4 regions of the Erwinia sp. Eh17-17 genome follow, and region 3 is predicted to be linked to each of the others. Evidence: predicted binding sites of a transcription regulator. Region 3 holds the regulator's gene; each other region holds the start of a gene.

Region 1 (5,723 bases), 470 kb from region 3:
CGGTATATACATTCCATGTATGTTGAATTTTTGTTTCATTTTACTCCCCCACGCCTGAGGACCCACCATGAAAAAAGTCAGAATCGGACTGATCGGAACCGGTTATATCGGTCGCTGCCATGCAATTGCTTACGCGCAGGCCCCCACGGTGTTTAACCTGAAAGGGGAACTGGTGCGCGAGATGCTGGCGGAGGTCAATCCGGAGCTGGCCAGCGCTCAGGCGGCGACGCTCGGTTTTAACCGTTCAACCGGAGACTGGCGCGAACTGGTGGCGGATGAAAATATCGATGTGGTTGATATCTGTGCGCCTAACTTCCTGCATAAAGAGATGGCGCTGGAAGCGATTCGTCACGGTAAGCATGTTTATTCCGAAAAGCCGCTGGCGCTGGATGTGGCTGACGCCGAAGAAATGGTGCGCGCTGCGGAAAAAGCCGGTGTGAAAACGCTGGTGGGCTTTAACTATATGAAGAACCCGACCAGCCAGCTGGCCAGACAGATTATTGAACGGGGGGAAATCGGCGAGGTGGTGCATTTTTACGGCACGCACAATGAAGACTATCTGGCGAATCCGCATACGCCGCTGGACTGGCACTGCCAGAAAGCGCTGGCAGGCCTGGGGGCACTGGGCGATCTGGCGGCGCATATCGTGAATATGGCGCACTATCTGGTGGGCAACATTGACGAAGTCAGCGGCGATATGATGACGGTGATAAAGCAGCGCCCGGACCCGAAAAACCTCTCGCAGCTGCGCGATGTGGAAAATGAAGACCAGGCCAGCGCGCTGCTGCGCTTTGCTAACGGTGCCCACGGCGTGATTGAAACCTCACGCATTGCCTGCGGCAGCAAAATGGGCCTGACCTATGTGGTGACGGGCACCAAAGGCAGCCTTCGCTATACCCAGGAGCGCATGGCGGAGCTGGAGCTGTACCTCCATGACGATCCGGCGGGGCGTCAGGGCTTCAAAACCATTCTGACCGGTCCGGCACACCCGGACTATGCGGCATTTTGCATCTCTGCCGGGCATGGCATCGGCTTTAACGATCAGAAAACGGTGGAAGTGCGCGACCTGATCAACGGCATTGCCGCAGATGATCGCATGTGGCCAGACTTTGCAGAAGGGTTACAGGTATCGAAAGTGCTGGAGGCAATCGCCATCTCGGCCGCTGAAAGGCGCTGGATGAAAGTGTAATCCTCTCTTCAGGCCGGGTTGACCCGGCCTTTTTCTTTACCTGTCCTGTTTCCCGCCAGACTTGTCCCGCGATAAGCCGTTTAAATTGTTCGCTATTAAATGTATGATAATAAGACTCATTTTCAACGGAATGTCCAGGATGAAAAAACGATTCTCCTTCCCGGTGCTGTGCGCGGTGCTGGTTGCCGCCGCGCTTGTCTTCGTCGTGTCGGTCCGCAGTTGCTCAACACAGCACTCAGCAGCAGAGCCGGACTCCCCTCCGGCAGCGTCGCCACATGCTGCGGCGGCCCCTGGCGACACCCAGGCGCAGCAGGGCTGGCCGCGCACGCTGCAAACCCCCAAAGGACCGCTGACGCTGCAACAGCCTCCTGAGCGTATTGTCTCTACCAGCGTTACCATCACCGGCACCCTGCTGGCGATTCATGCCCCGCTGGTGGGTTCCGGAGCGACCAGCCGTAACAGCATCGTCTCTGACGATCGGGGATTTTTTAAGCAGTGGAGCGCCGAGGCAAAAAAGGTCGGGCTGCAGCCCTTATATATTTCTGAGCCAAACGCCGAGGCGATTGCCGCTGCGGCACCTGACCTGATTGTGATATCTGCCACCGGGGGCGACTCGGCGCTGAAGCTGTACGATCAGCTTTCGGCGATTGCCCCGACGCTGGTGATCGACTACGGCGATAAAAGCTGGCAGCAGCTGGCGGTGCAGCTGGGGCAGATCACCGGGCATGAGAAAGATGCCCGTGAGGTCACTGACCGTTTTGAACAGCGGGTGCAGGCGGTGAAGCAGGCGATTGCGCTGCCGCCGCAGCCTGTCTCGGCGCTGGTTTATTATGAAGACGGTCGCGGGGTAAACCTGTGGAGTCAGGCTTCAGCTCAGGGCAAGCTGCTGACGGAGCTGGGCTTTACGCTGGCGATGCCCCCTGCTGAAGTACACGGCGGCACCAGCATGGGCAAGCGTAACGATATTATTCAGCTTTCAGGCGAGAATATGGCCGCAGGCCTGACCGGAAAAAGTATGCTGCTGTTTGCCGCAGACGATGCCACGGTGGGCCGGGTGCGTACGAACCCGTTCCTGGAACATCTGGCTGCGGTCAAGGACGGGCAGGTTTATGCGATGGGGCCGGATACCTTCCGTCTTGATTATTACAGTGCCAGCAATATGCTGGACAGTATCGAACAGCATTTTAAGCCGCGCTAACGCTCTGTCTATCAGGGGCTGGCCTTATTCCGCTTAACCCCTGGTATGCGACGCCGTTTACGAATGTGTTACCGGCGCTGACTCTTCTGCCGGGACAGGTGGCTCCGGTGTCAGCGTGGCCCGGCGCAGCGTGCCGACCAGACTGGCCAGCACCACCGCCACCCCGGCGGCTGCGGCACCAAACGACAACACGCTCACGACAGGCGCGAACAGCTTACCCAGCACCCCAAGGCCCAGCGCGCCGATAGAATCTCCGGTGACGTCCTGGGCGGTACCCAGACTGTTGACGCGCCCCAGCAGTGCATCAGGCGTGTGATGCTGAATCAGCATATATTGCAGCAGCGAGGCAATGGCATTGCAGTAGCCATACACCACAAGAGCGAGCAGGGCAGGGATAAAGTGGCTGTACAGCCCCAGCGAGGCAATGGCGAGGAACGCACAGGTGGCGCTGACCAGCACCAGCACCCCCGGCCGATCGTGACGCGGCACCCAGCCGCTGGTAAAGGCACCGATCATCGCTCCCAGCGGCACCGCCGAGTACATCAGGCCGATGGCGGAAGCGTTCGCATGATAGCTGACGGCCAGCGCCGGGAACAGGATACGCACTGCGCCGACGATGCTCACCAGCATACCCAGCAGCACCACCGACCCCACCACCTTTTGCTGGCAGACAAACCGTACGCCGCTGGCCAGCGCGCGCAGCGGGTGTTCCGGCTCCTGCACGTCCGGCTTCATGGTCGGCAGGCGCACCAGCGGGATCAGCGTTGCCAGCGTGCCGACGGCGGCCACGGCAAAGGCCCACTCCACCCCACCGGCGACAATAATCACCCCGCCAATCGCCGGGGAGAGGATCGCCCCCAGACGCACGGTGACCATACTCAGCGCACCCGCCGCGCCGAGATTCTCCCGCCCGACCAGCAGCGGGATCACCGCCATCAGTGCGGTCATTCCCAGGGCACCGAAGAAGCCATCCCAGGCCGCCAGAACGTACAGCGCCCACAGCGACGGCGCAGGAAGAAACGCGTTCAGGCTCAGAGCGGCAAAGCCAATACCGCAGGTGCCACGGGCAAACAGGATCAGTTTACGGCGATCAAGGCGGTCGGCGAGGATACCGCCGAGCATCAGCCCGATAAACATACCGACTCCGTCCAGCATCACCGCCACGCCCACCTGCAGGGTGGAACCCGTCATGGCCTGGATCTGAATCGGGACGCCGACAGCCAGCATCCCGAGTGAGAATACGGATAACATGCGCGCGCAAAAAATGGCGCGGAAGTGAGCGTTATTTTTCAGCAGACTGAAATCAAGCAGGATGGAGGGCTTAGCCATGAGTTTCCATGTAGTTGATGAAGCCGATGCCTGCGGCCGGAACGCTGTCCGGTGCGGCGCGTAAGGATGCCGATGTTTTTCTGGCGGAGCGCATGGTAACATATTTGATTAGTAACGTTAATGATAATAATACTCATATTCATTTGCATATGAAGAGGATCTGTCAGGGATGTCATTGCAGCAAACTTCCCCCGGTACGGCCGCGCTGTCGCAAGGTGTTTCGCGCAGCGCTGGCGTCATTATCTGCCTGTTGTTACTGGCCTTTGTCAGCCTGGCCAGCCTGATGCTGGGGGCAAAATCCATTGCCCCGGCGCTGGTGTGGCAGAGCTTATCCGGCCAGCTCACTAACGCTGACAGCATCATTATTCTGAATGCCCGCCTGCCGCGCACGCTGGCCGGGATACTGGTCGGCCTGGCGCTCGGCGGTGCCGGGGCGGTGATCCAGGCGCTGACGCGCAACCCGCTGGCCGACCCGGGAATACTGGGCGTCAACGCCGGGGCCAGCTTTGCCATGGCTATCGGCATTACGCTGTTTGGCGTCAGCGGAATGGCGGGCTGGCTTGGCTTTGCCTGGGGCGGCGCACTGATCGCCAGCATTGCGGTCTGGGCTATCGGCACCCTGAGCGGCGGCCGGGTGAATCCGGTGCGCCTGACGCTGGCCGGAGTGGCGCTCAGCGCGGTGCTGGGCGGCCTGACCTCGTCCCTGTCGCTGCTGAATCCGCAAACCTTTGACCAGCTGCGCTTCTGGCAGGCGGGCACGCTTGATATCCGCTCGATGGACAATCTGCTGCTGGTCGCTCCGGCGATTATCGCCGGGGCCGTGCTGGCGCTGGCGGTATCACGCTCGCTTAACAGCCTGAGCATGGGGGAAGATATTGCCGCCGCGCTGGGGACGCGGGTGGTGCTTATCCGCCTGCTGGCGCTGCTGGCGGTGATGCTGCTGTGCGGATCGTCCACCGCGCTGGTGGGGCCGATTGGCTTTGTCGGCCTGATGGTGCCGCACGTGGCGCGCTGGTGGGTGGGGGCTGACCAGCGCTGGATACTGATCTATTCCTTTCTGATGGCCCCGGTGCTGCTGCTTACCGCCGATATCGCTGGGCGATTTATGGCGCAGGGCGAGCTGCGGGTGTCCATTGTCACCGCCCTGATAGGCGCTCCGGTGTTGATCTGGCTGGTACGTCAGCGCAGGCATTAGGCTATTTTCCCCGGCATTTTGAATCAGGATTTAAGAGAGAACGACATGCACAGCAAAACATTACTGATCGGTCGCGTGGACAGCTGGCTGAATCTGCGTCTGGCGTCGCGGGTGCTGTGGGTCAACCTGACGCTGCTGCTGCTGGCCGCGCTGCTGGCGCTGTTTGCCCTGTGTTACGGCACGCTGAGCATCAGCCCCGGCCAGGTATGGCAGGCGCTGCAGGGAGAAGGACCCCGCGGTTTTATCACGGTGATAGGGCAGTGGCGTGCGCCGCGCGCGGTGATGGCGGTGGTGCTCGGCGCAGGGCTTGGTGTCAGCGGGGCGATTTTCCAGTCGGCGATCCGCAACCCGCTCGGCAGCCCGGACGTGGTTGGCTTTAACACCGGGGCCTTTACCGGGGCGCTGGTGGTGATTATCGGCTTCAGCGGCAGCTATTATCAGATTGCCGCCGGGGCGCTGATCGGCGGCATCGGCGCAGCTGCGCTGGTCTATCTGCTGGCGTGGCGTCAGGGGATTGTCGGATTCCGGCTGATTATTGTCGGGATCGGCGTGGGGGCGGTGCTGTCGGCGCTCAATACCTGGCTGATTGTCAGCGCTTCGCTGGAGAGTGCGATGAGTGCCGCGCTGTGGGGCGCGGGTTCGCTCAACGGCATCACCTGGGCGAAAGGCCAGCCTGCGCTGCTGCTGGTGCCGCTGACGATACTTATTGCGCTGCTGCTCGGCCGCCGTCTGCAGCTGATGGAAATGGGCGATGACAGCGCGCGGGCGCTGGGGGTCAATGCCGAATCCAGCCGTCTGTGGCTGATGCTGTG
Region 2 (5,723 bases), on a different contig from region 3:
TCCCGGAGTCCATCGGCGGCAGCTGCGGATTGGTCACCAGCGGCGCTTTACCCCCGGTGGTGAGAAACGCAATACGGTCCGTCAACAGTTTAAACAGCCGCACCAGCCCGGCTTTGTCACTGGCCAGCACGTCAAAGGCCACCAGCATCATCGCCGCCTGCTGCGGGGTGGTGATCCCCGCCTGATGCGCACCGTAAAACGGCTGTCGCTCCTGGCGTGCGCCCGGTGACAGCGTGCCCGGTGACGAGGTTTTCTCGTCAACCGCCGCATGCGCCGGGCAACCGCCCGCTACCGCCAGGGCACCGCTGAGGATGCCCATACCCTTCAGTAAACGACGGCGTGACGTCAGCGTCACGTCATCAACAGGTTTTGCCATATCGGATTAATCCAGTCCCAGCGTACCGCGCAGCAGAGAAAGGTCTTCGGCCAGCGCCGTAATCGGACCTTTCAACGCGGTGCGGTCTGCATCGGTGAGTTTATCGTAAGACTCGAAGCCATCTTTAGTACGGTACTTCGCCAGAATGGTATCTACCTTTTTGAAGTTACCGTCCACTTTCGCCAGCAGCTGCGGATTGGCTTTCTGCACCAGCGGACGCAGCAGATTAACAATCTTCTGTGCGCCATCCACGTTAGCCTGGAAATCCCACAGGTCAGTGCGGCTGTAGCGGTCTTCTTCACCGGAAATCTTACTGGACGCGACTTCCTCAATCAGACCGGCAGCGCCGCCGACAACTTTGCCCGGAGGGAAAGCCAGCTCGCTGACGCGGGTCTGCAGATCCTGCACATTGCTGTACAGCTGGTCGGCAAATTTATCCAGCCCTTTGGTGGTGTGGTCGGCAAACAGCACTTTTTCCAGACGGTGGAAACCGGTGAAGTTCGGGTCTTCCGCTTTCTTCTCAAAATCATCTTCACGGGCATCGATGGCTCCGTCGAGGTCAGAGAACAGCTCGGCAATCGGTTCAATACGCTCGTAGTGCTGGCGGGTCGGCGCAAACAGCGCTTTTGCCTTCTCCAGGTCGCCCGCTTTCACCGCGTCGGTAAACGCCTTGGTACCGGTCACCAGCTGTTCCACTTCTTTCGTGACATACAGTTTATAATCGGCAATCGGGCCTACCAGCTGCAGCACGTCCGGCTTGCCGTCGCTCACCTTGCTACCGCTGGCTTTGACGATCAGCTTGCCTTTCGGGTTGCTCAGCAGGCCACAGGTAATATCGTATTCCCCGGCTTCGAGGTTAGCGGTCAGTTTCTGGGTAAAGGACGGCGCGATGTTTTCACGCTCTTCCACCACCATGACCCCTTTCAGGATCTCCCACTCCAGCGCTTTCTGGCTGTTATTCTTGATAACAAACTGGGTCTTGCCGGCATCGACCGTCAGGGTCATCGGTTCACACTGTTTGTCGGTGACGCTGACCTTAACCTGCGGGATATCGGCAGCCAGGGCAGCGCCGGAAGAAGCCAGAGCCGCCAGCAGGGCAGCATTCAGTGCCTGACGGCGAAAATGAGTGGTCATAGAGTGATCCCAGTCTAAGTGTTGTAAGCGGCAGGTCGGCGACCTGCCCGGTCAGATTCAGCGCGTGGTGCGCGCAGTCGGTGTAACGGTGCGTGCAGGCATAACAAACAGCAGCAGCGCGGGTAGCAGATAGATAAACCAGACGGCCACTTCGCTGACGCTCGGCGCTTCCTGGTAGCCCAGCAGGCCTTCCAGCAGGGTGCCAAAGACGCTGTGCGTGGTCAGGGTGTTGCTGAAGTCAAACGCCACATCCTGGAAATGATTCCACAGACCGGCTTCATGGAAGGCGCGGATCGCGCCCGCCGCCAGCCCGGCCGCGACAAAAATAATAAACAGGCTGGTCCACTTGAAGAAGCTGGCCAGATTGAGGCGCACGCCGCCCCAGTAAATCAGCATACCGATGACCACCGCCGTGCCCAGGCCGAGCATCGCCCCCAGCGGCGGCGCATAGCCGACATCCTGCTGAAACGCAGCCAGCAGGAAGAACACCGACTCAAGGCCTTCGCGTGCCACGGCGAGAAAGACCATCAGCACCAGCGCCCAACCGCTGTTACTGCCCTTCTGTAACGCGCTGTCGACCGCGTCTTCCAGCTGCGCCTTCACGTTACGTGACACTTTGCGCATCCAGAATACCATCCAGGTGAGAACCACCACGGCGACCACGGCCACCAGGCCTTCAAACAGCTCCTGCTGTTTTTGCGGGAATTCACCGGTGGTTTCATTGATAAACCAGCCCAGCCCCAGACACAGGGCAGCGGCAATAAACACGCCAGCCCACATGGCACCAAACCACTGGCTGCGCTGGGTTCGTTTTAAGTAACTGGCGATCAGGCTGACAATCAGCGCCGCTTCGAGCCCTTCGCGCAGCATAATCAGAAACGGGACAAACATGCCTGGCACCTCAAGTGTGAAATCCGGTCAGTATCGGTAAAGATAAGTAAAATAAGAACGATATCGATTATCATTATCGGCCAGGGAAATACAAGACGGGGCCGCAATATATTCGTGTTTTGCGCGCGGGGAAAATTTAAGCAAATGTAACGGCAGGGGCGGGCTGAAAGGAAAATATGGGCCAGACAGCGCTGGCCCATCGGGTTTAGTCTGCCTGGTACTCCGCTTCAGCGGCATCGAAACGCTGCTGTGCAGCGGCAGATGGCGCTTTACCAACGTGGCTGAACACCACAATGGCGATGCTGGCAAAGATAAAGCCAGGGATAATCTCGTAAAGATCCAGCCAGCCCCACTGTTTCCAGACCAGCACGGTGACGGCACCGACGATCATACCGGCCAGCGCGCCGTTACGCGTCATACGTTTCCACACCAGGGAGAGCAGCACGACCGGACCAAACGCCGCACCGAAACCAGCCCAGGCATAGCTCACCAGGCCCAGCACGCGGTTGTCCGGATCAGCGGCCAGCGCAATGGCAATCACCGCCACCAGCAGCACCATCAGGCGCCCTACCCATACCAGTTCACGCTGGCTGGCACCTTTACGCAGGAAGTTCTTGTAGAGATCTTCGGTCAGCGCGCTGGAGCACACCAGCAGCTGACAGCTCAGCGTTGACATAACGGCCGCCAGAATGGCAGACAGCAGCACACCGGCAATCCACGGGTTAAACAGAATCCGTGCCAGCTCAATAAAGATGCGCTCGCCGTTCTGCGAGACTTCGCCCGCCTGTTCAGGATGGTTCTGGAAGTAGGCAATCCCAAAGAAGCCGACGGCAACGGCACCCGCCAGGCACAGGATCATCCAGATCATACCGATGCGACGCGCGGTACGAATGGAGCGGTGAGAGTCCGCCGCCATAAAGCGTGCGAGGATGTGTGGCTGACCGAAGTAACCCAGACCCCAGCCCAGCAGAGAGACAATGGCCACGAAGTTGAGGTTCTTCAGCATATCGACGTTCTCAATGCTTTTCGCCTGGATGACCGCCATCGCATCGTCAAGGCCACCGACGGCGAGGATCACCATCACCGGCGTCAGGATCAGCGCGAAAATCATCAGCGTCGCCTGCACCGTATCAGTCCAGCTTACCGCAAGGAAGCCGCCGACAAAGGTGTAAACGATGGTCGCTGCCGCACCGGCCCACAGGGCGGTTTCGTAGCTCATACCGAAGGTGCTTTCGAACAGGCGGGCGCCGGCCACCACGCCGGAAGCGCAGTAGATGGTAAAGAACACCAGGATCACCAGTGCGGAGATCACCCGCAGCAGTTTACTACTGTCTTCGAAGCGGCTGGAGAAGTAGTCCGGCAGCGTCAGCGCATTATCGTGATGCTCGGTCTGCACGCGCAGACGGCCTGCCACTATTTTCCAGTTAAGGTAAGCGCCCAGCGTCAGACCGATGGCGATCCAGCTTTTGGAAATACCGGACAGGAAGATGGCACCGGGCAGGCCCATCAGCAGCCAGCCGCTCATATCCGACGCCCCCGCAGAGAGTGCCGTAACAAAGCTGCCCAGACTACGGCCACCGAGAATATAGTCGTCAAAGTTTTTCGTTGAACGGTAAGCGATGAAACCAATCAACACCATGCCGAGTATATAAATACAAAATGTCACCATCATTGGCGTACTTACAGTCATTCAGGTTCTCCACTTATTATTAGTTTTCCACAGCGAGAAGCTGTATATGCGTGGCTTGCCGGAACGAAGCAAACTCTCGCACGGGTGTGGCATCCAGCCGGGGGGCGGTATCCTGCCGTAAACGGCTGTGTGGCACAAACGATTTAACACAGCTTGCACATTCATTTCACCAGGTTGTTACCACTAAATTCCAGCAGGTTGCACTGCATCACATTTAACCGGGTTGCACCCGGACAGCAACCGCAAGAAAACCAGGGTTTATCAGGTTTCTTTAAACCTGGAGAGGTTCTTGCAGCAATATCCATGCCGCTTTTCGGGTGTTAACCAAAAGCCAGTTTTAAAGATTGAGGTCAGGCTCACATTTAACGAGGTTGCACAAAGTTGCAACATCAGTGATATTGCATCGTAAGATTTATTCCCCACTGATTCAGGAGCTGTAAGGCATGGGCACAACTACCATGGGCGTGAAACTGGACGACGCAACGCGCGACCGGATTAAACAGGCCGCGCTACAGATTGACCGCACGCCGCACTGGCTGATTAAGCAGGCGATCTTCAATTATCTGCAACAGATTGAGCAAGGCGCGCCCCTGGCGGAAATCCCGACCAGCACCGCGACGGTGGAGAGCGTTGAACGCCCGCAGGAAGAGGCTCACCAGCCGTTCCTCGACTTTGCCGAGCAGATCCTGCCGCAGTCGGTGGCCCGTGCGGCCATCACCTCGGCGTGGCGTCGGCCAGAGACCGAAGCCGTACCGATGCTGCTGGAGCAGGCCCGCCTGCCGCAGCCGCTGGCCGAATCCACCCACCGCCTGGCATACCAGCTGGCTGACAAGCTGCGGCACCAGAAAGGAGCAGGAGGACGCGCCGGTATGGTGCAAAGCCTGCTGCAGGAGTTCTCCCTGTCGTCTCAGGAAGGCGTGGCGCTGATGTGCCTGGCTGAAGCCCTGCTGCGTATTCCCGACAAGCCCACCCGTGATGCGCTGATCCGCGATAAGATCAGCAACGGCAACTGGCACTCGCACCTGGGCCGCAGCCCGTCGATGTTCGTTAACGCGGCCACCTGGGGCCTGCTGTTTACCGGGCGTCTGGTCGCCACCCACAACGAAGCTAATCTGTCGCGCTCGCTTAACCGCATTATCGGTAAGAGCGGCGAACCGCTGATCCGTAAAGGCGTCGATATGGCGATGCGTCTGATGGGGGAGCAGTTTGTCACCGGGGAAACCATCGCCGAAGCGCTGGCCAATGCCCGCAAGCTGGAAGAGAACGGGTTCCGCTACTCCTACGATATGCTGGGCGAAGCGGCGCTGACGGCGCAGGATGCCAAAGCCTACCTGCTTTCCTACCAGCAGGCGATCCACGCCATCGGTAAAGCCTCCAACGGACGCGGCATTTATGAAGGACCGGGCATCTCCATCAAGCTCTCCGCCCTGCACCCGCGCTACAGCCGGGCGCAGTACGAGCGCGTGATGGAAGAGCTCTACCCAATCCTCAAATCTCTGACGCTGCTGGCGCGCAGCTACGACATCGGGATTAACATCGATGCCGAAGAGGCCGACCGTCTGGAGCTGTCGCTCGACCTGCTGGAAAAACTCTGCTTTGAACCGGAGCTGGAAGGCTGGAACGGCATCGGCT
Region 3 (5,723 bases):
ATAGCCGTTATCCTGCTGAACGATCACATCAACACCGTTAGCGGCCAGCACTTCCAGTACCGAAATGATGGCCGGTTCTGACAGCGCGTGGGTATCTTTACCCACGTAGCAAGGGCCGGTCACACCGTTCTTTTTACGCTCTTCTGCAATCGCCTGCGCGATGGCCAGAATGTGTGTCTCATTGAAGCTGTGACGACCCGCGCTGCCGCGATGGCCGGAAGTGCCAAATTTCACCGCATGCTCTGCATTACCCAGCTCAGGCTGCAGGACATAATATTGAGATGTTAATTGTGCAACGTTAATCAAATCGCTCTGCTGGGCGGGTTGCCCGGCACGGGGGTGATTGGCCATTGGCGCTTCTCCCTGACGCTTCAGTTAGAGGGTACCGCAAACTTTCTCTGTCAGTTCCACCGGGAACTGCATCGACAGCATGATGTGTTCCACCATGCTGCGTTTGCGGTCAGTATTTGTGTTGGTGATCACCCAATACGGCGTGCCAGGAACGTGCTGCGGCTTAGTATGGGTGCCATTCTCAACTAACGTTTGCTGGTTACCCGCGAAGTAAACGCGGGTACGCCCCTGCAGAGACTCAGTCGCTGCGCCAAACGTTTTGGCGTCCAGACTGTATAAAGTCGATAGAATCAGCATAAAACGATTTACTGCACGCTTCTGCTCCGCATACTCGTCCGAAAGCAGCAGTTCACGCACCGCACGGACACGATCCTGCGGTCGGGATTCAGCGCTAACAGCCTGAGCCGCTGAGGCTTTGTCTGTCGCAACAGCGGAAGCACTGGCCGCTGCAGAAACAGTCTGGCCGGCAGTGAATTTCAGCATGCGGCGCAAAATATCTGATGCACTTTCACCAATATGCTGAGTGTGGCTGGCAATATAACGGTATAGCTCTTCGTCGACTTCTATCGTTTTCATCTTTATCCAGTACGGTTAGTGCTTGTATCAGAACCGGGTGGCAGAAAGACGAACACTTTCGTCATGCTCACGGTGATTAACCTGCCCAGTTCTAACATCAGGATTATAAAGTTAAATCCAGCCGGGGTGTAGCGCCTTACCCTTTTCAGGGCAAAAGTAGGAATATGCCGCAAAAAGATCATATTCGTTATTCGCACCAGCGGCAGAAATTGTGGGATCCATGATACCCTAAGCCTTCCTGTCAACTGTAAGAACTTTCGCAATGAATTTGAATTTCCGCCTGCAATCTGAACAATCCGCTACTGACGGGCTACCGCTGGTTCTGATCCACGGCCTGTTTGGCAGCCTGGACAACCTGGGCGTTTTGGCCAGAGGTTTAAAAGACGATCGCCGACTGATTCAACTTGATGTGCGCAATCATGGTTTATCTTCGCGTGCCCCAGAGATGGATTATGCGCTGATGGCACAGGATGTGCTGGATACGCTTGACGCACTGCAGGTCGATCGTTTCAGTGTTATCGGCCATTCGATGGGGGGTAAAATCGCCATGGCGCTGACTGCCCTGGCCCCCGATCGGGTGGCTGAAATTGTCGTGATTGATATTGCACCGGTGGCCTACACCACCCGCCACCACGACACTATTTTTAGCGCATTAAATGCCGTGACAGAGGCGGGGATCGCCACGCGCAGCGAGGCTACAGCACTGATGCGTCAAACGATTGACGAAGAAGGTGTGATCCAGTTTTTGCTCAAATCGTTTCATGACGGGGAATGGCGTTTCAACGTCCCGGTATTGCTGGCCTGTTATGACACCCTTATCAGCTGGCAACCTCTTCCCGCCTGGCCACATCCGGCACTGTTCATTCGCGGGGAACGCTCCCCCTATCTGGCAGATGAATACCGCGATGCACTGCTGGCACAGTTCCCGCAGGCACGCGCGCATGTGATAGCCGGTGCCGGACACTGGGTGCATGCTGAGAAGCCTGATGCGGTATTACGTGCAATTCGCCGTTTTTTTGCGCTGTAAAAACAATAATCTCCTCTGATTGTTATCCCCAAAATCATTCGCGTTTCCGGCAGGCGGCAAGGCCATGAGTCCCCAGGGGCACAGATAATGATGTGGCTGGGGTGAATGGCCGTCGCCAGCGCACCAACAGCTTGAAGAATGAAGGGGATAAATGATTGTCGTCACCACTTTCGCTGGGGTATGATGGCGCGCTAAAATTTTGCCGCTGCTGATTATTCAGACGGCACAACGGCCCTATTCATCAGTAATCCAGCCTTTCAGTACGACGATTCCTATGGCAAAAGAGAACACGGACCGCACGACGATCGATCTGTTCGCAGATGAACGGCGCCCGGGGCGACCCAAGACCAATCCGCTAACGCGTGATGAGCAGCTGCGTATCAATAAACGCAATCAGCTTAAGCGTGATAAAGTGCGCGGCCTGAAACGCGTTGAGCTGAAAATGAACAGCGAGGCGGTAGATGTCCTGAACCAGCTGGCTTTCGAGCGTAATATGAGCCGCAGCGAGCTGATTGAAGAGATGCTGCTGGAACAGTTGCAGCGCCATCAGCCCTGAGCGTATCCGGGCCTTAGCACTCAGCGACAAAACCAGCAGTATTACTCGTTTATCCGCTCACAGCGGTCTGTTATCATTAACGCTATCTGCGAAAAATCAGCAGTCTCCATATCATTAAGATTCAAGAGGTTATTAAACTCATGGCACTCGTCGGCATTTTCTTTGGTAGCGATACAGGTAATACCGAAAACATTGCAAAAATGATCCAGAAGCAACTGGGGAAAGATGTTGCAGAAGTTCGTGATATTGCTAAAAGCAGCAAAGAAGACCTTGAAGCCTTTGATATTCTGCTGCTCGGCATCCCCACCTGGTACTACGGTGAGGCCCAGTGCGACTGGGATGACTTCTTCCCGACGCTGGAAGAGATCGACTTCAACGGTAAACTGGTGGCGCTGTTTGGCTGTGGCGATCAGGAAGACTATTCCGAGTATTTCTGCGACGCAATGGGCACTATTCGCGACATCATCGAGCCGAACGGTGCGGTGATCGTTGGTCACTGGCCAAGTGAGGGCTATCATTTCGAAGCCTCTAAAGGCATGGCTGATGACAACCACTTCTTAGGCCTGGCCATTGACGAAGATCGCCAGCCTGAACTCACCAACGAGCGTGTTGATCGGTGGGTAAAACAGATTTTTGATGAGCTTCAGCTGCAAGACATCATCGAAGCATAACCACAACCACTTGATGTGGGAGGTATCTCACATCAAGAAAGTGGTTTTTCCTATAGAAGTAATAGATACATGTTTGTAACTTTCACCTGCAAAACTGTACAATAACCCCATCGGTTACCCGCTTTCTCAGCGCCTGCCCCTTTTTGAAGGACGTGAGTCGCCCAAAGGGCGATGAGATGAGGCAGATCGAAATGTTAACCTGACATAATTCGGGCGCGCGCTTCCCTGGATGTAATGACACTTATCCTTACATCCCTTGCGGTTTCAGGCATCCCTTTTGGTTTTCATTTCGCAGTATCAGTTCTATACTGAAACGCACTCGTTCTTAGCGCCGACCGATGTTCAGGGCTTTTCAGCCACTAAGTGACTAGCAAAGTAACAGGACAATATCCGCATGACTGACAATAACACCGCATTAAAGAAGGCCGGCCTGAAAGTCACGCTTCCCCGACTGAAAATTCTGGAAGTGCTTCAGGAGCCAGAGGGCCATCACGTCAGTGCGGAAGACTTGTACAAACGCCTGATTGATATGGGCGAAGAAATTGGTCTGGCCACGGTTTACCGCGTGCTGAACCAGTTTGATGACGCGGGGATCGTTACCCGCCACAACTTCGAAGGCGGTAAATCCGTTTTCGAACTGACCCAGCAGCACCACCACGATCATCTGATCTGCCTGGACTGCGGTAAAGTCATTGAATTCAGAGACGAATATATTGAGGAGCGTCAGCGTGAGATCGCTACGCGTCACGGTATCAAACTGAGTAACCATAGTCTGTATCTTTATGGTCACTGTTCTCTGGGCGACTGTCGTGAAGATGAGACGCTGCACGATAAATAATCTGCCAGGTTCAGTGTAAAAACCGGTGGCTCAGCCACCGGTTTTTTTATGCCTGCTATAACCGCTCTTCACGGCTGTAACGCAGCCCGTCGGCACTGACTGCCCGTATCAGCACCTCACCCACCGCGACCTCTGGCTGATGGTCATCATCGTAACGCTGCCAGCGTTTTCCAGCATCCGTGCTGTACTGAATGGTCAGGCCCGGTAACGCAATGTTTGCCTGCAGTTTCCCTCCGATGATATGTGCACCCGGCTGTGGCACACGGTAATCAATCCCGCGCCGATCCAGTTTTGCCAGTTCTCGCTGCCCGACAATATTAGCAAAACGCTGCCAGTCCTGGCGCAGAGCCTGGCGATCGACGAACTCAGTTTTACCACCGATATACTCTTTGCCCGCCTGGTAATCCTGCTCCCATGACGCCTGGTGCCACGCACGTTCAGCTACGGGCAGCACGTGCGGGAACATCATATAGTCGACATCAGCATCGCTACGTACCGTCTCACTCCACAGCTGGGCAGACAGGCCGTAAGCGCCTGCCCAGGCTTTATCAGACCTGGCACTGAAGGTATTTCCGTCGCGATCGACCGAGGTTTCAGCATTTTGCGGCAGGTTATCTGGTGCAAAGCTGAATATCTTACGTTCATCGTTGAAGCGCGTTCCCCAGTAATAACCCCGCTCCTGCGGGTTAACCTCATAGGGGAAATCCATATAGACATAGTCAGGGTTAGAGATGATCACCTGGTAGCCTTTATTCGCCCAGTCGCTGGCGCTGTCGTACCCTCCCCAGTAAAGCGTATCCCAGAAGTTAACGGCTACTTGCTTTGTCGCGAACTCCCCTGCATCGCGGGCATCTTTCAGGCCATCCTGCCATGCCTGCATACGGTCAATACCGTGAGACTTAGCCAGATGGCTGACCTTCAGCGCAAAATAGCTGGGAAGGTGGGCGAAGTCAGCGACCTTGCCCGCTTTTATCATCTTCTGACAGACTTGTGATTTTGCCCACGGCTTATCTTCACGGCTCAAATCAAGCAGCCCTTTTCCTTTTTCCGCACGACCGGGAAGAATATCGCTGTAGCCGGGACCAAAGTGGATATTTTTTGCCTCATCGCCGCCAAAATGCCAGCGTGTCAGCGGCTGCCCGGCCTGCTGATGCATGGCCTGAATTTCGCTTATCACTTTATCAACAAAGTGCAGCGAAGAGTCCAGGCAGGGATTGAGATAGCTGGTGCGATCGTAAAGCTGAACGGACGTCGTATTCGAGTTATCCGTCGGGTCGATAAGCCGGTATTCATTGGCTTCACTGACCTTGCCCTCTTTTATCAACCGCTGATGACGTGCTTCCATGGAGATCACAGCGGCTCTGGCATGTGCCGGCATATCCACTTCAGGGATCACCGTAATTCCACGGGCATCTGCATATTTCACTATTTCAATATAGTCGTCACGGCTGAAGAAACCGCTTCCGCTGGTGTTACTGAAGGGACCAGAACCCAGCTGCGGTAACAGGCAGTGTTGTTCACTCAGATCGTGACAGCGTCTGGCCCCCACGGTGGTCAGCTCCGGCAGGCCTGGAATCTCAATACGCCATCCTTCGTCATCAGTCAGATGAAAATGAAAAACGTTAATCTTCCAGGCAGCAAGCTGGTCCAGCATGCGCAGAATAACGGCCTTACTGTGGAAATTGCGCCCAACATCGAGGAAAA
Region 4 (5,723 bases), on a different contig from region 3:
ATTAACGGCAGTGCTGGCGATAATCTGGTGCATATCCGCAGCACAATTAACACCGACACGGCGACAAAAGCGGGCCCTTTCAGCGGTTCTACCATTCTGGTTATCAAATATTTTTAATGACGATAATCGGTCGTTGCATTAATTTTCTGTGTGCCTGATGTTGCTGGAGAAAATATGTTTTTACATGGTAATTGAGTACGGGTATGTGTAATTTATTCCAGTAACATGATTTTTTTTGTCTTTTTTAAAGCTATTTAAAACTATTTTTAAATGCTATCTTTACTCATTCATCTGTTTTTTATTTTTATCAGCTTGATGAAAATATAATTAAAACGACGTTATCGGGCACTGAAAGTCAATCCCTCAATGGTCATTATATGTTGACTCTGAAAATGTATATCGACGCTGGATTCGGCGCGGTTTCTCAACAAAATATCAACGAAGGGTCATTTTCCGCCGTTGCCAATTTTACCATTGAGTATGAGTAATGATCTTTGGGTTCAGGTAAAAATATGATGAAACTAAAATCAGCCGTTTTTTGCTGGCTGTTATTACTCACAGCATCAACCTGTCGGGCCGGGCTTTATCCCGTAATGATCGGGTTTGATTCAATAACAATTTCTCCAGGCTTCCCATGGGTCTCCACGATACACGGGGTCAGGTGGGGGCTGCGCGAAGTGGGGCCAGATAGCGAAGTTCCGATTATACCCCCTACGCGCGTGGGTACCGTGATACGTGTGAGTCGTGACATCGGCCATATTTATAATGAACCAAAGACGGTTGTGCCCTTTAAGACCATCATTGTAGGCAGTCCAGGCGGGACGATTGGCGATTATGCCCGGGAGGTTTATGAGAAGGGGATGCTACCGTCTTCTTATATTACTTATGATAACCTGAACGCCTGCATCGGCGTGGGGGCAGGGCAGCAACTTCAGGCGTGGGCTTCTGTACAGATGCCCTTAAGTACCTGCTATGAGCTACCGCCTGGGGAACAGTGGTGCGATACCGACCAGTCTGATCTGAAGATTGATTTTGCAACCCTGAATATGTCATCTGGCCTTCATCAAAAGAGCGTGGCTTTTCACTTCAGGTGTTCCAGCGCCATGAAAATGAGGCTGGAGTTTATCGATGATAATATCGATTTATCTAACGGGATGATGTCCAAAATGGATGTGGTTGAAAGCACTGATGGCTGGATTAACAGCCTTGGCGGCGATAACCTGGTGCATATCCGCAGTACGATTAACACCGACATGGCGACAAAAGCGGGCCCTTTCAGCGGTTCTACCGTTATGGTTATCAAATATTTTTAATCAGGACTGTGCCAGCAGCCTGACGCTGCTGGCATCGGTTCAATCATCTTATTAAAACGAGTAGTTGGCCGAAACCGAGACGTTACGCGGCGCACCGTAAACCACATAGGTGCCGAGGTAGTCGTAATACTCTTTATCGAACAGGTTGTTAATATTTGCCTGAACCGAAAGCTGCTTCGTTACCTGATAGCGGCTGAACAGATTCACCAGGGTTACCGGTGACTGGTCGATGTAATCCGCCGGAGCACCATCAACGTTCGCCCAGGTTTTGTTCTGCCAGTTCACGCCACCGCCGACGGTCAGGTCCGGCAGCATCGGCAGACGATAGCGGGTAAACAGCTTGGCGGTGGTACGCGGAATTTCCGGCATCACGGCGGTGCCGTTACGCTGTTCAGCAATATAGCGTGAGGCGCCGAAGGTCATCTGCCAATTATCGGTCAGCGCTCCGTTTACTTCAAACTCTACGCCACGGCTGACGGCATCAATCGATTCATACGCGTATTCCGTTGAGGTGCCGATGGTGCCGTAAGTATTGTTGCCCAGGTTGTTCTGTTCGGTGCGAAACAGCGACAGGGTGGCGGTCAGACGGCTGTTATTCCAGTCCCCCTTCAGGCCCGTTTCATAGCTTTTCCCCGTTACCGCGCCGATGTATTTTGCATCCGCACTGCGGAATGTCTGCGGCTGGAAAATCGAGGTATAGCTGGTGTAAACCGAATACGTGTCGTTGATGTCATAAGTCAGACCGGCATAGGGTGCAATTTTGCTGCTGGTTTTGTTACCGCTGGTGCCGTTGCCTCTCCAGTCGGTATAGCGCGCCCCCACCAACAGCGACAGCGGATCAGCCAGTGAGAAACGGGCGGCGGTATAGGCTGACTTCTGACGAATGGTATCGTCTTTCTCCACCTTCCACGCGCTCCAGTCTCCCTGGTCGATGTTGCCGTCCCAGTTGTTGAAGCCGTTGACGTCGGCAGAAGAAATATCAGAGAACGAGTTAAAGAACAGGCTCTCCTGTTTGCTATAGCTACCGCCTGCCATCAGTTCATGAGTGCGGCCCAGCAGCTCAAAGGGGCCGTTGGCGTAGATGTCAACGGCGTCCACTTTACGTGAACCTTTATTCCAGCCGTCGAAAGGCGCAATGCCCGCCCCGGTGGCTTTATCCGGGTAGAGGTATGAGCTCATCAGCCGGGTGTCGAAGGTGGTTTTCGCATGTGAACCGTTCACCTGCGCCTGCCAGCCGTTATCAAATTTCTGCGTCAGGGTGGCGAAGACTTTATTCGACTCTTTATCGCTGTAAGTCCAGTCTGCTGCGGTGTTGTTTTCACGATCGTAACGGGTACGGCTGCCGTCGGAGTAGAAGGTGGGTAATCCGCCCCAGGTCGGGTCGTTGGTATGGCTCTGCTGATAGTCCCAGCCGAACGACAGCGTGGTGGAGTCCGTCAGGTCCGCATCCAGCACCAGAGTGAGGAATTTTTTACGCGCACTGTAGCGATCGATCCACTTGTCGTTATCCTGATAGCCGCCGATAGCCCGGCCACGGACAGTGCCTGATTCATTAAGCGGGGTGCTGATATCACCCGTATAGCGCTGTTTGTCCCAGCTGCCGGTCTCCGCCGAGAAATTGCCGGTCAGCACTTTGCTGTCAGCGTGTTTGCGCACCATATTCACAGACGCTGACGGATTACCGGAACCGGTACTCAGACTGTTGGCACCGCGGATCACTTCAATACGGTCATAAATCTCCGTATCTCCGGCGGTATCGCCTAAATCCCACTGGTTGTCGACAACGGTCGGGATGCCGTCAAACAGGTAGTTGTTAATCATAAAACCGCGTGAATAGTAGTTGGAGCGGTCTGAATCGATATTAGATGCGGAGACACCCGTGGTGTTGCTTAACACCTCGCCGATGCTTTGTAGTTTTTGATCCTGAATACGCTGCTTAGTCACAATCGTGGCAGACTGCGGGATATCGCGCAGCGTCAGCGGCATTTTGGTGCCTGCACGGGTGACCGGAACGCTGTAGTCAGTGGTGGCCTGCGCTGCTGCGGTATCCGCATTCGCTTCCACGGTCAGCGTGTCGGTGGTTTTGCCATCGGCGGCGAAAGCGGGCTGTAACGCAGCCATCACCAGCAGTGCGGCAATCGATGGCGTGAAAATACCGGCGGCGGAGCAGGATAAAGAATCATTTTTATGACTGACTTCAGGGCGAGAGATTGGCACGGTCATTCCTGGAATAAGTTGCTGATGTTGAGTCAATACCGGCACCGGGCACAAAAATATCTACCGGTTATCCTTAGGCGGTATATGTACTCTGACTTATCCATGACGTTGCGGTGAGGTCCACTGATACGACAATCAGGCGATTTTCGCCTGTAATGGTAAAGCAAATGAGAACTATAATTATTAAGAGTTAAGGTGTAAATAAATATTATCGGGCAGGGAAAACAAAAAGATAAAAGAGACGGGCCGGACAGGTCGGACCCCGGTGAGGGAACGGACGGGGCAGAGCATACCCCGTCCGTTGTAGGCCGTGCGGATTACTGTGCCGGCATCTGCGCGGGTTGTTTCAACAACTGACGTTTCTCAGCCACTTCCTGCTCTGTCACGGCCGGTGCGGCATTGCCCCAGCTGTTGCGGATGTAGGTCATGGTGGCGGCCACCTGCTGGTCAGAAAGCTTCCAGGCAAACGGCGGCATCGCCCCGCTGGTCGGGTTACCGTGTGTCACGGCCCCGCGCCCACCCTGCAACACGGTGGTGATCAGCGAGGACGCGTCCGGGGCCATGATGGCCGGATTGTTGGCCAGGCTCGCCGCCAGCTGTGGAATGCCCTTACCGTCGCTGTTGTGGCAGGCGGTGCAGTTAGCGGAGTAGACGTTCGCCCCCGTGCGCATCTGCTCACTGTCAGCGGCCAGCGCGGCTGGTTTCTGACGGTCAGACCCCGGCTGCGATTTGATATATACCGCAATCGCTTTCAGATCGTCATCGCTGAGATGCTGGGTCGAGTTGGTCACCGCTTCGGCCATCGGCCCGGAGGCGACCGCTACGTGGTTACTGCCCAGTTTCAGATATTGTACGACCTGATCCTCACTCCAGTCGCCAATACCGGTGTAGCGGTTACTGGTGATCTCCGGAGCGTACCACTCGCCCAGATTACTGCCCTGCAAATAGTCACCGGTATCGCCACCGATGATATTTTTGGGCGTATGGCAGGCGGCACAGTGTTCCAGCCCCTGAACCAGATAGGCACCGCGGTTCCACTGCGCTGACTGACTGCTGTCCGCTGCAAATGGCGCGTTCTCGAAGAACAGCAGGTTCCAGCCCATCATCGCCAGACGGATGTTATACGGGAATGGCAGGTTGGTTTCCGTAACCTGATGATGTACCGGCTTCACCGAGCGCATGTACATCCACAGGTCGTGCATATCCTCATCGCTGACCTTGACGTAGGCGTTATATGGCATCGCCGGGTAGAGATTCTGCCCCTCTTTGCCCTTGCCGTGACGAACGGCGCGATAGAAATCACGCTCGGTCCAGTTACCAATGCCGGTATCTGCATCCGGGGTAATGTTGCTGGCAAAAATTCCGCCGAACGGCGTGCTGATTGCATAGCCACCGGAATAAGCCTGTTTACTTTCCGGGGCGGTGTGGCAGGCGACACAGTCACCGGCCAGCGCCACATAGTGGCCGCGCTCCACGGCGGCGGCATCGGCCGCCGTGAGCGGCTGTTTCATCAGAATCTGATCGTCTGCCACATTATCGGCACGGGTATTACCGTTCTGGTACAGCAGTACGCCCGCCACCACGGCTGCCACCGCCACGGCGGTGAGGGCTAATTTGAATTTTTTCATCTCACACCTTTACCAGCGGGCCGGGGTTTTTCAGGTACTGCTCAATGATGGCTTTCGCCGTCCACAGGCTGAGCGCGCCAATCGTGCCGGTCGGGTTATACCCGGCATTGTTCGGGAACGATGAAGCACCAAGCACGAACAGGTTGTGCGCATCCCAGCTCTGCTGATAGCGGTTGAGCACGCTGGTTTTCGGGTCGGTGCCCATCACCGCACCGCCGATGGTGTGGTCGCTGGCAAAGTTATAAGGCGAGTAATTTCCGGCGGCGGAGTTGGTGCCCAGGACGATCTCTGCGCCCATCGCTTTTCCTATCTCCACGCTTTTCTGTTCAATAAACTTCGCGGAACGACGGTCGTTATCGTTGTAGTCGAAGGTGACGCGCAGCAGGGGGTTGCCGTTATCGTCGTTATATTCCGGATCAAGATCGAGGTAGTAATCCTCGTGCGAGAAGCTGGTGCCCTGGCCGAAGATAAAGGTGCCGTTCTGGAAGGCGTGGGTGTAGGCTTTTTTCCACGCTTTACCCCAGCGCGGCGTTCCCGGCGGCAGCGCATCGGCATTGCCGATAGG

The links. The regulator Fur, encoded in region 3, represses iron uptake genes when iron is present. The targets are predictions, from matches to a motif close to ATAATAATGAGAACNACTATCAA.
Region 1: a site for Fur is predicted at 1,293-1,315, ahead of fepB (Fe2+-enterobactin ABC transporter substrate-binding protein). Genes of this name have one in related genera too.
Region 2: a site for Fur is predicted at 2,453-2,475, ahead of efeU (iron uptake transporter permease EfeU). Genes of this name have one in related genera too.
Region 4: a site for Fur is predicted at 3,692-3,714, ahead of fhuE (ferric-rhodotorulic acid/ferric-coprogen receptor FhuE). Genes of this name have one in related genera too.

The regions. Positions count from the first base shown of each region.
Region 1 covers NZ_JBDFQT010000002.1:112,501-118,223, reverse strand. The annotation lists gene ABEH87_RS05905 (Gfo/Idh/MocA family oxidoreductase) at 68-1,189, shown strand; gene fepB (Fe2+-enterobactin ABC transporter substrate-binding protein) at 1,329-2,387, shown strand; gene entS (enterobactin transporter EntS) at 2,445-3,716, opposite strand; gene fepD (Fe(3+)-siderophore ABC transporter permease) at 3,886-4,911, shown strand; gene fepG (iron-enterobactin ABC transporter permease) at 4,957-5,723, shown strand, end outside.
Region 2 covers NZ_JBDFQT010000001.1:513,974-519,696, reverse strand. The annotation lists gene efeB (iron uptake transporter deferrochelatase/peroxidase subunit) at 1-376, opposite strand, end outside; gene efeO (iron uptake system protein EfeO) at 383-1,510, opposite strand; gene efeU (iron uptake transporter permease EfeU) at 1,568-2,401, opposite strand; gene putP (sodium/proline symporter PutP) at 2,607-4,091, opposite strand; gene putA (trifunctional transcriptional regulator/proline dehydrogenase/L-glutamate gamma-semialdehyde dehydrogenase) at 4,535-5,723, shown strand, end outside.
Region 3 covers NZ_JBDFQT010000002.1:585,667-591,389, forward strand. The annotation lists gene pgm (phosphoglucomutase (alpha-D-glucose-1,6-bisphosphate-dependent)) at 1-351, opposite strand, end outside; gene seqA (replication initiation negative regulator SeqA) at 376-927, opposite strand; gene ybfF (esterase) at 1,190-1,954, shown strand; gene ybfE (LexA regulated protein) at 2,229-2,510, shown strand; gene fldA (flavodoxin FldA) at 2,651-3,181, shown strand; gene fur (ferric iron uptake transcriptional regulator) at 3,576-4,019, shown strand; gene ABEH87_RS08150 (beta-N-acetylhexosaminidase) at 4,075-5,723, opposite strand, start outside.
Region 4 covers NZ_JBDFQT010000004.1:149,581-155,303, reverse strand. The annotation lists gene ABEH87_RS13170 (hypothetical protein) at 1-117, shown strand, start outside; gene ABEH87_RS13165 (hypothetical protein) at 513-1,313, shown strand; gene fhuE (ferric-rhodotorulic acid/ferric-coprogen receptor FhuE) at 1,365-3,536, opposite strand; gene ABEH87_RS13155 (c-type cytochrome) at 3,848-5,158, opposite strand; gene ABEH87_RS13150 (GMC family oxidoreductase) at 5,160-5,723, opposite strand, start outside.